Linked DNA regions of Butyricimonas faecalis. The main gene of each other region encodes a partner of the protein of the gene in region 2 in a complex. Links are inferred from orthologs where the notes say so. Each region holds a gene or a part of one and is shown on either strand. Other genes may lie near its edges.

What was found. Proteins that work in one complex are often made in the same cells at the same time.
Region 1: the proteins of meaB (region 2) and scpA are in contact, whole or in part, in a crystal structure (PDB 8DPB), measured with the Methylorubrum extorquens proteins. The link is inferred for Butyricimonas faecalis from one-to-one orthologs. Residues at the interface, in SOR26638.1 of Methylorubrum extorquens: Arg20, Ala21, Ala24, Arg25, Thr28, Ser32, Arg33, Arg34, His37, Thr98, Gly99, Gly100, Ser101, Ile102, Leu103, Lys106, Thr107, Ala110, Ala113, Ile114, Asp115, Arg116, Ala118, Phe119, Ile120, Arg121, Pro122, Pro124; in SOR27001.1 of Methylorubrum extorquens: Glu577, Glu578, Asn579, Asp580, Gly581, Arg582, Arg583, Arg585, His596, Ala604, Ser605, Ala608, Asp609, Gly611, Phe612, Asp613, Val614, Asp615, Ile616, Gly617, Pro618, Leu619, Glu625, Arg628, Gln629, Val631, Glu632, Asn633, Asp634, Glu661.

Annotation. Positions count from the first base shown.
Region 1 is NZ_CP032819.1:2,930,301-2,935,791, reverse strand. Bases 1-2,895 are described here. They hold scpA (methylmalonyl-CoA mutase), read right to left. Parts: upstream 2,579-2,895; coding sequence 422-2,578; downstream 1-421. Other genes in these bases: mutA (methylmalonyl-CoA mutase small subunit), read right to left, coding at 2,671-2,895; D8S85_RS12625 (RNA polymerase sigma factor), read right to left, coding at 1-243. In the rest of the region: more of mutA, read right to left, coding at 2,896-4,548; D8S85_RS12610 (diaminopimelate dehydrogenase), read left to right, coding at 4,888-5,491. UniProt on the Escherichia coli protein: Catalyzes the interconversion of succinyl-CoA and methylmalonyl-CoA. Could be part of a pathway that converts succinate to propionate.
Region 2 is NZ_CP032819.1:1,918,407-1,926,512, reverse strand. The notes cover bases 2,661-5,572. They hold meaB (methylmalonyl Co-A mutase-associated GTPase MeaB), read right to left. Parts: upstream 4,717-5,572; coding sequence 3,604-4,716; downstream 2,661-3,603. Other genes in these bases: ppdK (pyruvate, phosphate dikinase), read right to left, coding at 4,931-5,572; D8S85_RS08555 (type I restriction enzyme HsdR N-terminal domain-containing protein), read left to right, coding at 3,032-3,475; D8S85_RS08560 (S-adenosylmethionine:tRNA ribosyltransferase-isomerase), read left to right, coding at 2,661-3,027. Also shown: preprotein translocase subunit YajC, read right to left, coding at 82-402; D8S85_RS08570 (DUF1573 domain-containing protein), read right to left, coding at 415-852; D8S85_RS08565 (AMP nucleosidase), read right to left, coding at 890-1,660; more of D8S85_RS08560, read left to right, coding at 1,804-2,660; more of ppdK, read right to left, coding at 5,573-7,663; D8S85_RS08540 (TIGR01212 family radical SAM protein), read left to right, coding at 7,930-8,106. UniProt on the Escherichia coli protein: Binds and hydrolyzes GTP. Likely functions as a G-protein chaperone that assists AdoCbl cofactor delivery to the methylmalonyl-CoA mutase (MCM) ScpA and reactivation of the enzyme during catalysis.

The sequences.
Region 1 (5,491 bases), 1.0 Mb from region 2 along the record:
AAGGGAACGGTTTTTAATCATTTTAAAAATAAAACGGTCTAAATCTCCGGTGAAAGAAACGAGTCTTTTACTATTCCATAAGTTGATAAAACAATCTTGTACAATATCTTCCGCTGCTTCCAAGTTGCCCGAGATATGATAACAATATAGCAATAAGTTATCATAATATCGATTGAAAAGTAGCTGAAATGCCCTATTTTCGTCTTTTTTGAATAAGTCTAATATGGATTCGGATGAATTCATGGACACTTTTTTATAGTGGCAAATATACAGAAATTCAATGTGTTTACAAATTTTGAATGAGGGAAACGAGAAATTATAATGGTTTTCAGAAAAATAATTTCGTGGATAGGTGTAGAATAAGAGTTTTTAGCAAAAAAGGGAGTCTTGTGAACTCCCTTCTTTTGCTTAATGCATTTGATTATTTCTTAGCCAAGTCAATCAAAATTTCAAGAATTTGGATTGCACTCTTGGATACCTTGGTTCCGGGACCGAATACGGCGACAGCCCCTGCATCGAACAAGAATTGATAATCTTGGTGAGGAATAACACCACCCACGTAAACGAGGATGTCTTCACGTCCCAATTTCTTTAATTCTGCGATAACGGCAGGTACAAGCGTTTTGTGTCCGGCTGCCAGAGAAGATACTCCGACAACATGTACGTCGTTTTCAACGGCTTGTTTTGCGGTTTCTTCCGGGGTTTGGAACAACGGTCCCATATCCACGTCGAAGCCGAGGTCTGCATAACCGGTGGCAACAACTTTAGCTCCACGGTCGTGTCCGTCCTGACCCATTTTAGCGATCATGATACGCGGACGACGTCCTGTCATTTCTGCAAATTGGTCAGCCAATTGTTTTGCTTTCTGGAAGTCTTCGTCTTCCTTGGCAATGCTAGAATATACTCCGCTCACGGTTCTGATAACTGCTTTATAACGTCCTACAACTTTTTCACATGCATAAGAGATTTCTCCCAAAGAAGCTCTCTTCTTGGCTGCGTCGACTGCCAATTCCAACAAGTTACCCTCGCCGGTTTCAGCACAACGGGTAATGGCTTCCAATGCAGCGTCAACTTCAGCTTGGTTACGGTTAGCTTTCAATTCGTGCAAACGACGGATCTGAGCCTCACGTACTGCCGTGTTGTCCACTTCAAGAATGTCGATCGGATCTTCTTTCTCCAGACGATATTTGTTTGTACCCACGATTGTTTGTTCGCCACTATCAATACGAGCTTGTGTACGAGCGGCAGCTTCTTCGATACGTAATTTCGGAATACCGGATTCGATCGCTTTAGCCATCCCACCCAATTTCTCGATCTCCTGGATGTGGGCCCATGCTTTTTCTACCAACTCTTTAGTCAAGCTCTCAACATAGTAAGAACCTCCCCACGGGTCGATGGATTTACATACGGTTGTTTCATCCTGGATATAGATCTGGGTATTACGAGCGATACGAGCGGAGAAGTCTGTCGGAAGAGCGATAGCCTCATCCAATGCGTTGGTATGCAATGATTGCGTATGCCCCAAGGCAGCACCCATGGCCTCGATACAAGTACGACCCACGTTGTTGAACGGATCCTGCTCGGTCAATGACCAACCTGAAGTCTGGCTGTGAGTACGCAATGCCAAAGATTTCGGGTTTTTCGGGTTGAATTGTTTAACGATCTTAGCCCACAACAAACGTCCGGCTCTCATCTTGGCGATTTCCATGAAATGGTTCATACCGATAGCCCAGAAGAATGACAAACGGGGAGCGAATGCGTCAATGTCCATTCCTGCATTAACTCCGGCACGTAAATATTCCAAACCGTCGGCCAAAGTGTATGCCAACTCGATATCAGCGGTAGCACCTGCTTCTTGCATGTGGTATCCAGAGATAGAGATTGAGTTGAACTTCGGCATATTCTTGGAAGTATATTCGAAGATGTCAGCGATGATCTTCATAGAGAACTTCGGCGGGTAGATATAAGTGTTACGCACCATGAACTCTTTCAAGATATCGTTCTGGATCGTTCCTTGTAATTGGTCTAGAGTAGCACCTTGTTCTAGTCCGGCAACAATATAGAATGCCAAGATAGGAAGTACGGCACCATTCATCGTCATGGATACAGACATCTTGTCCAATGGAATTTGATCGAACAAAATCTTCATATCCATGATAGAGTCTACGGCAACTCCGGCTTTACCCACGTCACCGATTACACGCGGGTGATCAGAGTCATATCCGCGGTGGGTAGCCAAGTCGAATGCCACGGACAAACCTTTCTGTCCGGCAGCCAAGTTACGACGATAGAATGCATTCGATTCTTCAGCGGTAGAGAATCCGGCATACTGACGGATTGTCCACGGACGCATAGGGTACATTCCTGAATAGGGACCACGTAAATAGGGAGGGATACCGGCAACGTAATCCAAATGTTCCATCCCTTTTAAATCTTCAGCCGTGTACACGGGTTTTACCGGTATTAGCTCGGGTGTCAACCAGTTCTTCTCGATATGATTCGCTTTTTCCCACTCTGTAGCAGTAGTGGTAGCTTTTTCTGTTGACTTGATATTTATATCTTTGAAATTTGGTTTCATCTTTCAATTTTTGATTTATGATTTTTGATTTATGATTCTTGATGTTTTCGGTTTTGTCCGTTAATCTAAAATCGTTAATCTAAAATCGTCAATTACTTAATTCCCAATTTTTGTTGGTATGCTTTCAAGTCTTCCAACACGTTACATTTCACGTGAACATAGTTCTTGATACCGATTTCTTCCAGTTGGGGTCTGCATTCCGGGTTACCGGCAACAACGATGATTGCTTTGTCTTTCATTGCTGCATATACTTCCGGAGCGATTGTAGCGTATTCGTCATCCGAGCTACAGATAACCACGATATCGGCTTTGTTGTCCATGCAGGCTTTAGCTCCTTCTTCAACCGTTTTGAAACCATTGTTATCCATTACTTGGAATCCGGCGCAAGCGAAGAAGTTGCAAGCGAATTGGGCTCTTGCTTTACGCATAGCCAAATTACCCATCGGGAACATGTAAACAACCGGGCGACGACCTTGTTCTTTCGTGAACATATCGGTTCTGATACGCATAGCCTCGAAAGCCTGGGTTCCACGGTAGGGTTTCAACGTTTCAATAACAGCGTCGGGAGCGGTTTTGTCTTCCGGCTCTAGGATGCAAGCGCAAAGCTCTTTATCCATTTTTTCGTTGAAATTCGGGAATTGGTTCGTACCCAAGAAGTTTTCTTTCCGGTTAGCGATATCCTGATCTCTCTTCTGTGCAGTAGCTTTCACGGCAGCTTGTACGAATCCTGATTCAAGTGCTTTTACCATACCGCCTTGTTCCTGTACTTCCAAGAAGAGTTTCCAAGCAGCCTCGGCGATGAATTGGGTTAATTCCTCGATATAATATGAACCTCCGGCAGGGTCAACGATCTTGTCGAAGTGTGATTCTTCTTTCAACAATAATTGTTGGTTACGAGCGATTCTTTCAGAAAAATCATTGGTTTTTTCGAAGATATCATCATACGGGTGAACCGTGAACGAGTCAACACCACCGATCGTTGCGGACATGGTTTCCGTTTGAGTACGAAGCATGTTCACGTTCGGGTCGTAAACCGTCTTGTTCCATTCTGATGTTTCCGCGTGAATATTCATTTTGCAAACGCAGTCACAGCAAGGATTGTAAGCTTTCACGATGTGTGCCCACAAGTAACGAGCTGCTCTTAATTTGGCAATCTCTATGAAATATTTGGAACCGGTAGCGAAGTGGAAACGCATACGAGGAGCGATGTCCTTCACGTCCATACCTGCATCGGTTAATTTATCAAGGTATTCTACTCCAGCAGCCAAACTGAATCCTAATTCCTGAACGATGGATGCTCCGGAATTATTGAAAACGTATCCACCTACCTCAATCGTCTTGAAGTTTTTCATTTCGGCAGAGCTTTCCGTTGTTTCCTTAACCACGTTGAATGGATTCGGGTCACAGAATTTTCCTTCTAAAACAAGTTTGCTGATCGGATCGATATTTATACCTCCCTGTATTTTTTCAGGGTTGAATCCTTTCTCTGCAACGTACTCTTTGAACATGTTCAAGATGGCAGCTTTGTTGCAGCATACAACGAAGTTAATCTCGATACATTCCAAGCAAATGTCTTTCAACAAGGCGGCCATATCGGCTTTCGTGAAGTTCTTGCAATTTGAAAGCACGAACCCGAGCGAGTCAACACCCTTGTTCAGAACATCCAACGCTTTCTTGTTCGCTTCAACCACATCCTCTACCACGATGTCTTGACGAACGAACCATTCGTTGTTGTTTTTCTTGTTACCTCTCACGAAAGGATATTCTCCCGGGAAGCACTCTAAATTCTTGAGGTCTTTCATATTCTCCAACCGGTACATCGGTTGCACGTTGAATCCCTCGTTTGTTCTCCAAACCAGCTTTTTATCGAAGTCAGCCCCTTTTAGGTCTGCAATGACTTTGTCCTTCCACTCTTGAGTCGTGTTGGGCGCAAATTCACTGAAAAGCTTTTCGTTTACATTCTCTGCCATAATAGATTTTTATGTATTTATTCTGTAACTGTTTGTTATTAAAAACGAAAAGCAAAATTAGCCGTTTTTGACAATAAAAAAAAGAAATTCTTCTTTATTTCATCGCTTGGATGAGAATATAAGTCTTTTTAAGAGTTTTGTGAAAGGGGCGTTTTTTAGCTTGGCATAACGGATATAGCTAAAGTGAAAGGATGGATGGAGTAAATGATGTTGTATTTTGATATGATGGAGAAATAGGTGTTGAAAGTTTAACAAATGGATGGAAATGATGTGTTTGTATTTTGTCAAAAAAAATTTTATTTCGTAATTTGCAATGTTAATTTAAAAAGCAAAAAACAGATGAAAAAAATTAGAGCAGCCATTGTCGGGTATGGGAATATTGGCAAGTATGTGCTTGAAGCACTGCAAACTGCCCCCGACTTTGAAGTAGCAGGAGTAGTACGTCGGGACGCAACGAACGTGCCGGCTGAATTGAAGGACTATATTGTCGTGTCGGATATTGCTCAAATCAAGGATGTAGATGTGGCAATTTTGTGTACACCGACCCGTAGTGTGGAGTCGTATGCCTCGAAAATTCTGGCTATGGGGATTAACACGGTGGATAGTTTTGATATTCACACGGAGATTTCCGGTTTGCATAAACGTCTGGGAGAGATTGCTAAAAAGCATGGAAAAGTATCTGTTATCTCCGCGGGATGGGACCCGGGAAGTGATTCTGTCGTTCGTGCTTTGTTAGAGGCTTGTGCCCCCAAAGGGATTACTTATACGAATTTCGGTCCCGGCATGAGCATGGGACACACGGTTGCCGTGAAGGCCGTTGAAGGCGTGAAAGCTGCGTTGTCCATGACAATCCCGCTAGGTACGGGAATCCATCGCCGGATGGTCTATGTGGAACTGAAAGAGGGGTACGATTTTAAACAAGTGGCGGAGGCTATCAAAACCG
Region 2 (8,106 bases):
GAGTTACAAGTTGCAGGTTACAAGTTGCAAGGTACAAAGAACGAAATTTGTAACCGGAGAACTTGTAACCTGTAACTAAAATTATTTGCTAGCCGGAACGTCCGTCATGTCTTTCACGATGGCTTCCTTGCTTACTTTTAATCTGGCTTGACTTTCTACTTCAATGATAACGGTAAAGTCGTTGATCTCGACAATTTTCCCGAAGATACCGCCGGTAGTCATGACTTTGTCGCCTTTTTTCAACTCATCCCGGTATTTTTTCAATTCTTTTTGTCTTTTCATCTGGGGTCTGATCATGAAGAACCAGAATACGATGACAATTAATATAAGAGGTAAGAATTGCATGAATGCATTACCTTGTGTAGCCGTTTGTTGTAATGTTAACATGAAAATTGTGTTCATAATTTTACTTTTTTATTTATTCTTGATATTTGCGATTATTTTTAGTTCAATCACTTTTTCCGGAACGTTTGCAAAGATATTAATTACTTTGTATTGTTTACCATATCTGCCCGAAGAGTTAAATTCAACTTCGATTTTTCCTTCTCCTCCGGGAGGAATCGGTTTTTTGTCATACTTGGGGGTGGTGCAACCGCAACTGGCTTCCACGTTGTGAATGACAAGGCTTTTGGTGCCCGTGTTTTTGAAATGGAACGTGTGCGAGACGATTTCTCCTTCTTGCAGGTCGCCAAAGTTGAATGATTTTTGGGGAAATTCAATTTTGGCAATGGCGTTGGAATCATTCACGTTGGTGGGGGTGTTTGCTTCCTGTTCGTTTTGTTTTTTACTTTTGCTGTCACATGAGCAGGCCAGCATGATTCCTAAAAAGATGTAAAATAGTCCCTTCAGCATATGCAATTAATTTGACAACGAAAATACGACATAATATTTAAAAAATGAGATGCCTCATGGAATAATTTTTATCCTTGATGTATTGCATGGTTTCAATGCCGATGTCGAGGTGTTGCCGGACGAAGTTTTGCGTGACGATTTTATCTGATTCTGATGTTTTTATACCGTCGGAGATCATGGGTCTGTCGGATATCAGGAGTAAGGCTCCCGTCGGTATGCGGTTGGCGAATCCGACGGTGAATATCGTTGCGGTTTCCATGTCCACGGCCAAGGCGCGTGTTTTTATCAGGTATTCTTTGAAATTCTCGTCGAATTCCCATACTCGTCTGTTGGTGGTGTACACGACTCCCGTGTAGTATTGCCTGTCATGGTTTGTGATGATTTTTGAACAGGCTTTCTGGACGCTGAAAGAGGGTAGGGCAGGGACTTCTTTGGGCATGTAGTCGTTGGATGTTCCCTCTCCTTTGATGGCGGCAATGGGAAGGATGTAGTCCCCTTCATGGTGCTTGGCTTTCAGTCCCCCGCATTTCCCGATGAATAGTACGGCTTCCGGTTCGATGGCGGAAAGTAAGTCCAAAACGGTGGCAGCGTTAGCACTGCCCATTCCGAAATTGATCATGGTGATCCCGTCGTGCGAGACATTGGGCATGTTTTTATCCTCCCCGATGATGGGTGCGTTGAATTTTTCTGCGAATAGTTCCAGGTAGTAATCAAAGTTGGTGAGGATGATATGTTTTGAAAAATCTTCCAAAGCCCGTCCCGTGTACCGGGGTAACCAATCCTCCACAATATCTTTTTTTGTTTTCATGTTCATCATGTTGTCGGTCGGAAAATTTGAGAATGGAATATCTCATTTCCTATTTTTCGTTATTTATCATTATTTTTGCAGCCTTAAAAGTAAGATATTATTGCCGAATGACAAAAAAAATGGCCATCGAAAATTCTCGAGACATGGTAGAGAAGCTAAAAGAAATTAGGATTGAGGATTACACGTATGATTTGCCCGACGAGCGGATTGCCAAGTTTCCCTTGGAAAATCGGGAGGCGTCGAAGTTGTTGATTTATGAGGAGGGCAGGATTGAAGAGAGGCATTTTTACGAGGTGCCGGAAATCCTGGATGCCGGGAAGATGTTGGTGTTTAATAACACGAAGGTGATTTATGCCCGGATGCTTTTTCAGAAAGTTACGGGAGCTGTAATTGAGGTTTTCTGTTTGGAACCCTACCGGCCTTCTGACTACGTGCAGAGTTTTGCTGCTTACGGGAGGTGCGAGTGGAAGTGTATGGTCGGAAACTTGAAGAAATGGAAGGAGGGGACAATTTTTTGCCATTACCGGTTTGAGGGGAAAGAGTATCAGTTGGCTGCCACGTTGAAGTGTCGCGAAGAAAATGATGTTATCGTGGAATTTACGTGGGACACCCCGGCCAGTTTCAGTGAAGTGCTGGAGTGTTGCGGGCGTATCCCGATTCCGCCATACTTGAACCGGGAGTCGGAAGAGGATGACAAGATTCGCTACCAAACGGTGTATTCCAAGAACGAGGGATCGGTGGCCGCCCCGACTGCCGGGTTGCATTTCAGTATCCCCGTGTTGAAAGCCTTGCGGGAAAAAGGGATAACGATCGAGGAGTTGACCTTGCACGTGGGAGCGGGAACATTTCGTCCCGTGAAAAGCGAGACCATCGGGGGACACGATATGCACACGGAACACATTTCCGTTCGGCGGGAGGTCGTGGAGCATTTGCGTGCTCATCCGGAAAATATAGTTGCCGTGGGAACTACATCCGTCCGTACGCTGGAAAGTTTGTATTGGATGGGGGTGAAACGAATTTTGGGAGACGAGAATTTCAATTCCTTGGGACAGTGGGAAGCTTACGACTTACCTTCCGGTTATTCGTTGAAAGAGTCGATGACGGCTTTGCTGGGCTGGTTTGATGAGCGGGATGCCGAGTTGTTGAAGGCGAAGACTACGATTATTATTGTTCCCGGTTATTCGTACCGGGTGATTACGGCGATGTTTACCAATTTCCATCAGCCGCAGAGTACATTATTATTATTGGTAGCGGCGGCTATCGGGGATGATTGGCACAAAGTGTATGATTATGCCTTGGCTCACGATTTCCGTTTTTTGAGTTATGGGGATAGTAGTTTGTTGAAAGTAAGAAAAGATAAAAAGTGATCGCGTGAAAAGTTTGAACTTACCTCCTTTCGAGTACAAGGTGAAAAAGCAGAACGGGCAGGTCTGGATTTTCGATATTATCCGGAAAAGATATGTCGTGTTGACTCCGGAAGAGTGGGTGAGGCAGCATTTTATTCATTTTTTGATCGAGAGTAAGGGGTATCCTGCCCAGCTGATTGCTGTCGAGAAAGAGATTCAAGTGTGTGGCATGAAGCGGCGTTTTGATTTGGTGTGTTATGATCGGCAGGCGGTTCCTTATCTTATTGTGGAGTGTAAGGCGCCCTCGGTGGCCTTGTCGCAAGTTGTTTTTGATCAGGCATTCCAGTATAATTTGTCTATTGCAGCTCGTTTTATCGCGATAACGAACGGGTGTCTGCATTTTTGCGGGGAAATTTCCGGGGATGGAAAATTTCAAATGTTAGCTGAGATTCCGAATTTTCGCGGGTAAGTTTAAATGAATTGAACATGTCCCCGGCATCGCTTGGGCGATGCCGACGGGGGTATAATATGTTCTTGTACGTGCCATGGGGAACCCTAGAGGCGGACGTTGAATTTTTTTAGACTGTATTGTTGCAATTATAGTTGCGTGTCTTTTTTGAAATAGTTGTCTAACAAGCGGAATGCGGCGGCGAAGGAACTTTCTTCGTTGTGCTGCACTTTTTCTTCCGCTTCTTTTATTTGTTCTTTTTGACTTTGATAGAAACGATTTCTCAGTTGTTCATCGATGGTTTCATACATCCAATATTTGGCTTGTTCACTGCGACGGATATCGAAATATTTGTTTTGTTGGGTTTCACTGCAGTAATGTAGTATGTTTTCCCATATTTCTTTTATTCCGGTTTTCTCGTAGGCGGAACAGGTCATCACTTTGGGTTCTACGCCGGATTCGTGAGGCGGGAACAGATGAAGTGCATTTTGTAACTGAACTTTAGCGAGTTCTGCACGGGTGATGTTGTTTCCATCTGCTTTGTTGATGATGATACTGTCGGCCATCTCCATGATTCCTCGCTTGATTCCTTGTAATTCGTCTCCCGCACCGGCAATCTGTACTAGCAGGAAGAAGTCGACCATGGAGTGTACGGCGGTTTCACTTTGTCCGACTCCCACGGTTTCGATCAGGATGATATCAAATCCGGCAGCTTCGCATAATAGCATGGCTTCCCTTGTTTTGCGAGCGACGCCACCTAAAGAGCCTGCTGATGGGGAAGGACGAATGTAGGCATGCGGGTCGCATGATAATTCTTCCATGCGGGTTTTGTCTCCCAGGATGCTTCCTTTTGAACGTTCACTACTGGGGTCGATGGCCAGTACGGCGATCTTGTGCCCCTCTTGCGTGAGGAATTTTCCAAAAGCTTCGATGAAGGTACTTTTCCCAGCTCCGGGTACTCCCGTGATTCCGATACGGACGGATTTGCCCGTGTTCGGGAGGCACCGGTTAATAACCTCCTGCGCCATGGCTTGGTGGTCGATGCGGGCGCTTTCCACAAGGGTGATGGCTTGGCTTAAAATATTGATGTCTCCCCGGAAGATCCCGGTTACGTATTCATCTGCAGTCAGCGTTTTTTTCTTTAAATGTTTTAGTCTTTCTGCAATAGCCGGATTCACCGGATCCGGTTGTTCGATGCCTTTATTTACGGCTAAACTTTCGTAACAAGCGTCATTTTCGGGATGTTCTATATTTTGTTGCATGGCGTTTTAAATTAATCTTTTGACAAAGATAGGGTTAATGTGGGGAAGTTGCAAGTAAAAATGTGATATGGTTTGTTGCTTTAGAAGGAGTGTTAAAGCATAAGTTCCACGTTACTTGATGAAATGTGTTTGTACGGATGGGGTGTGAAACTTGGATAACGTGTAAAAAAATAGCTTGGGAATTTCCCAAGCTATTTCCTTGATATGTCTGTTTTTATTTTTTCGCATGCATGATGGCAGCCTGTGCGGCGGCCAAACGAGCGATAGGCACACGGAACGGTGAACATGAAACGTAGTCCATACCCACTTTGTCACAGAAGATCACGGAAGAGGGTTCTCCACCATGTTCTCCACAGATTCCAAGTTTCAACTTGCTGTTGGTTGAACGTCCTTTTTGGGCACCCATTTGAACTAATTGTCCAACACCTTCTTGATCCAATACAGCGAACGGATCGGTCTTCAAGATACCTTTCTTGATGTATTCCGGTAAGAATTTACCAGCGTCATCACGAGAGTATCCGAAAGTCATTTGTGTCAAGTCGTTGGTACCAAATGAGAAGAATTCGGCAACTTCAGCAATCTGATCTGCGGTTAATGCAGCACGGGGAATTTCGATCATGGTTCCTACCATGTAATCTACTTTCACTCCTTTTTCTGCGAATACCACATCGGCTGTGCAACGGATGATGTTCGCTTGTTGTTTTAATTCTTTCACGGTACCAACCAGCGGGACCATGATTTCCGGTTTGGGGTTGAAGCCTTTCAGTTTCAAGTTACAAGCCGCTTCAATGATGGCACGGGCCTGCATTTCGGTGATTTCTGGGTAAGTAATACCTAAACGGCAACCACGGTGGCCTAACATCGGGTTGAATTCGTGTAGAGCCTCCACTTTTTCTTTAACAACTTCTGCTGAAATACCCAGTTTTTCAGCCATGTATTTTTGAGATTCCGGTTCATTCGGGGTGAATTCGTGTAATGGCGGGTCTAACAAACGGATGGTAACTCCAAACCCGTCCATAGCCTCAAGGATTCCTTCGAAGTCACTTCTTTGCATCGGAAGGATTTTGGACAAAGCAATACGACGTTGTTCAACGGTATCAGACAAAATCATTTCACGCATTGCATCGATACGGTCTCCCTCGAAGAACATGTGTTCTGTACGGCAAAGACCAACACCTTTGGCACCGAAATCACGTGCTACTTTGGCATCACGAGGTGTGTCAGCATTGGTTCTTACGTACATACGGGTGTGTTTCTCTGCCAAATCCATGATGGTTTTGAAATCATGATCCAGAGAGGCTTCCGCTGTGGCAACCTTGCCCAAGTAAACTTCTCCGGTAGAACCATTCAAAGAGATCCAGTCGCCTTCGTTGATGGTAATGCCTTTCACGGTAAAGGTACGTTTGTGGTAATCAACAACGATTTCTCCGGCTCCGGAAACACAGCATTTACCCATACCGCGGGCAACAACGGCCGCGTGAGAGGTCATACCTCCGCGAGCGGTAAGGATTCCTTCGGAAACATTCATTCCGCGTAAATCTTCGGGAGAAGTTTCCAAACGAACTAATACTACTTGTTCACCTCTGTTTTTCCACTCTTCAGCCTCGTCAGCAAAGAATACTACACGTCCGCAAGCGGCACCCGGAGATGCCGGTAAACCTTTGGTTAATACTTTTGCTTTGGATTGTGCTTCTTTGTCGAATACCGGGTGAAGTAATTCATCCAGCTTAGCTGCTTCAAGGCGAAGAAGTGCGGTTTCTTCATTGATCATGCCTTGTTCAAGCATGTCAACAGCCATTTTTACCATAGCCGTACCGGTACGTTTCCCGTTACGGGTTTGCAACATCCATAATTTACCGTTTTGGATGGTAAATTCAAGGTCTTGCATATCGTGGAAATAGTCTTCCAATTTTTGTTGAACAGCATTTAATTCAGCGTAAGCGGTTGGCATGGATTCTTCCAATGAAGGATATTTGGCGGCACGCTCTTCTTCTGAAATATTCTGCATTTTAGCCCAACGGCGAGATCCCTCAATGGTAATCTCCTGCGGGGTACGGATACCGGCAACAACGTCTTCTCCCTGGGCGTTGATCAGGTACTCTCCGTTGAAAATATCTTCTCCGGTAGCGGCATCACGCGTGAAAGCAACTCCGGTAGCGGAATTGTTACCCATGTTTCCGTAAACCATGGCTTGAACGTTCACTGCAGTACCCCATTCTTCCGGAATCTGATTCAACTGACGATACAGAACGGCACGTTCCGTCATCCATGAATCGAACACGGCGCAGATGGCTCCCCATAATTGCTCCCACGGGCAGGTCGGGAAGTCTTTACCGGTTTTGGTTTTAACGACAATTTTGAAACGACGAACAAGTTCTTGCAGGTCTTCAGCCGAGAATTCGGTGTCGTTAGAAATATTTTTTTCTGCTTTTAATTTGTCAATTTCAACTTCGAACGGGTTGTGTTCGCCTTTTCCGGCAGCAACACCCATCACAACATCTCCATACATTTGTACGAAACGACGGTATGAATCCCATGCGAATCTGGCGTTACCTGATTTTTCTGCCACGATTTTAACGGCATCATCATTCATTCCCAAGTTCAACACGGTATCCATCATACCCGGCATGGATACTCTGGCGCCGGAACGTACGGAAACTAAAAGAGGGAAAGCCTCTCCTTTTGATCCAAATTTGGCATTCATTAACTTTTCTGTAGCTGCAATGCCGGCTTTAACGTCATTCTCGATTAATTTTACGACAGCGTCTCTTCCTTCTTGATTATAAAGGGTACAAACTTCTGTTGTAATAGTAAAACCTGCAGGAACAGGAACTCCGATGAGATTCATTTCGGCAAGATTGGCGCCTTTACCACCTAGCAGGTTTCTCATGTCTGCTTTTCCTTCTGCTTTTCCGTCACCAAAGGTGTAAACGTACTTCGTACTCATAATTCTGTTAGATTTTTGCGTTTACCTCCTGACATTCAGGAGTGATTGTTTATAGATCATTCTTTTCTCAAAATTTTCATCTTGGAGTACAAAGATAATTTTTTTCTTGAATATATAAATAGAAAAAAATGGTTAAAATTCACGCAAACGTATGAAATAGGTCGCTTCTAGGTAAAAATGAATGTGCTAATAAAAAATTAGAGAGATTTGTTAAATTTTAAACAGATAAATATTTATTTTTGCGACCTGTTAATATTTTGTTCCAGATGAAATTTGAACCCGGTAAAAAACGATATAATGATTATCCGACTTATTTTAGGACTCTTTTTCAGGAAAGGGTGCAAAAGTTGTCGATAGATGGAGGTTTTACTTGTCCTAACCGGGATGGAAGTAAGGGTGTGGGAGGATGTTCATTCTGTAATAACGAGAGTTTTAATCCTGGC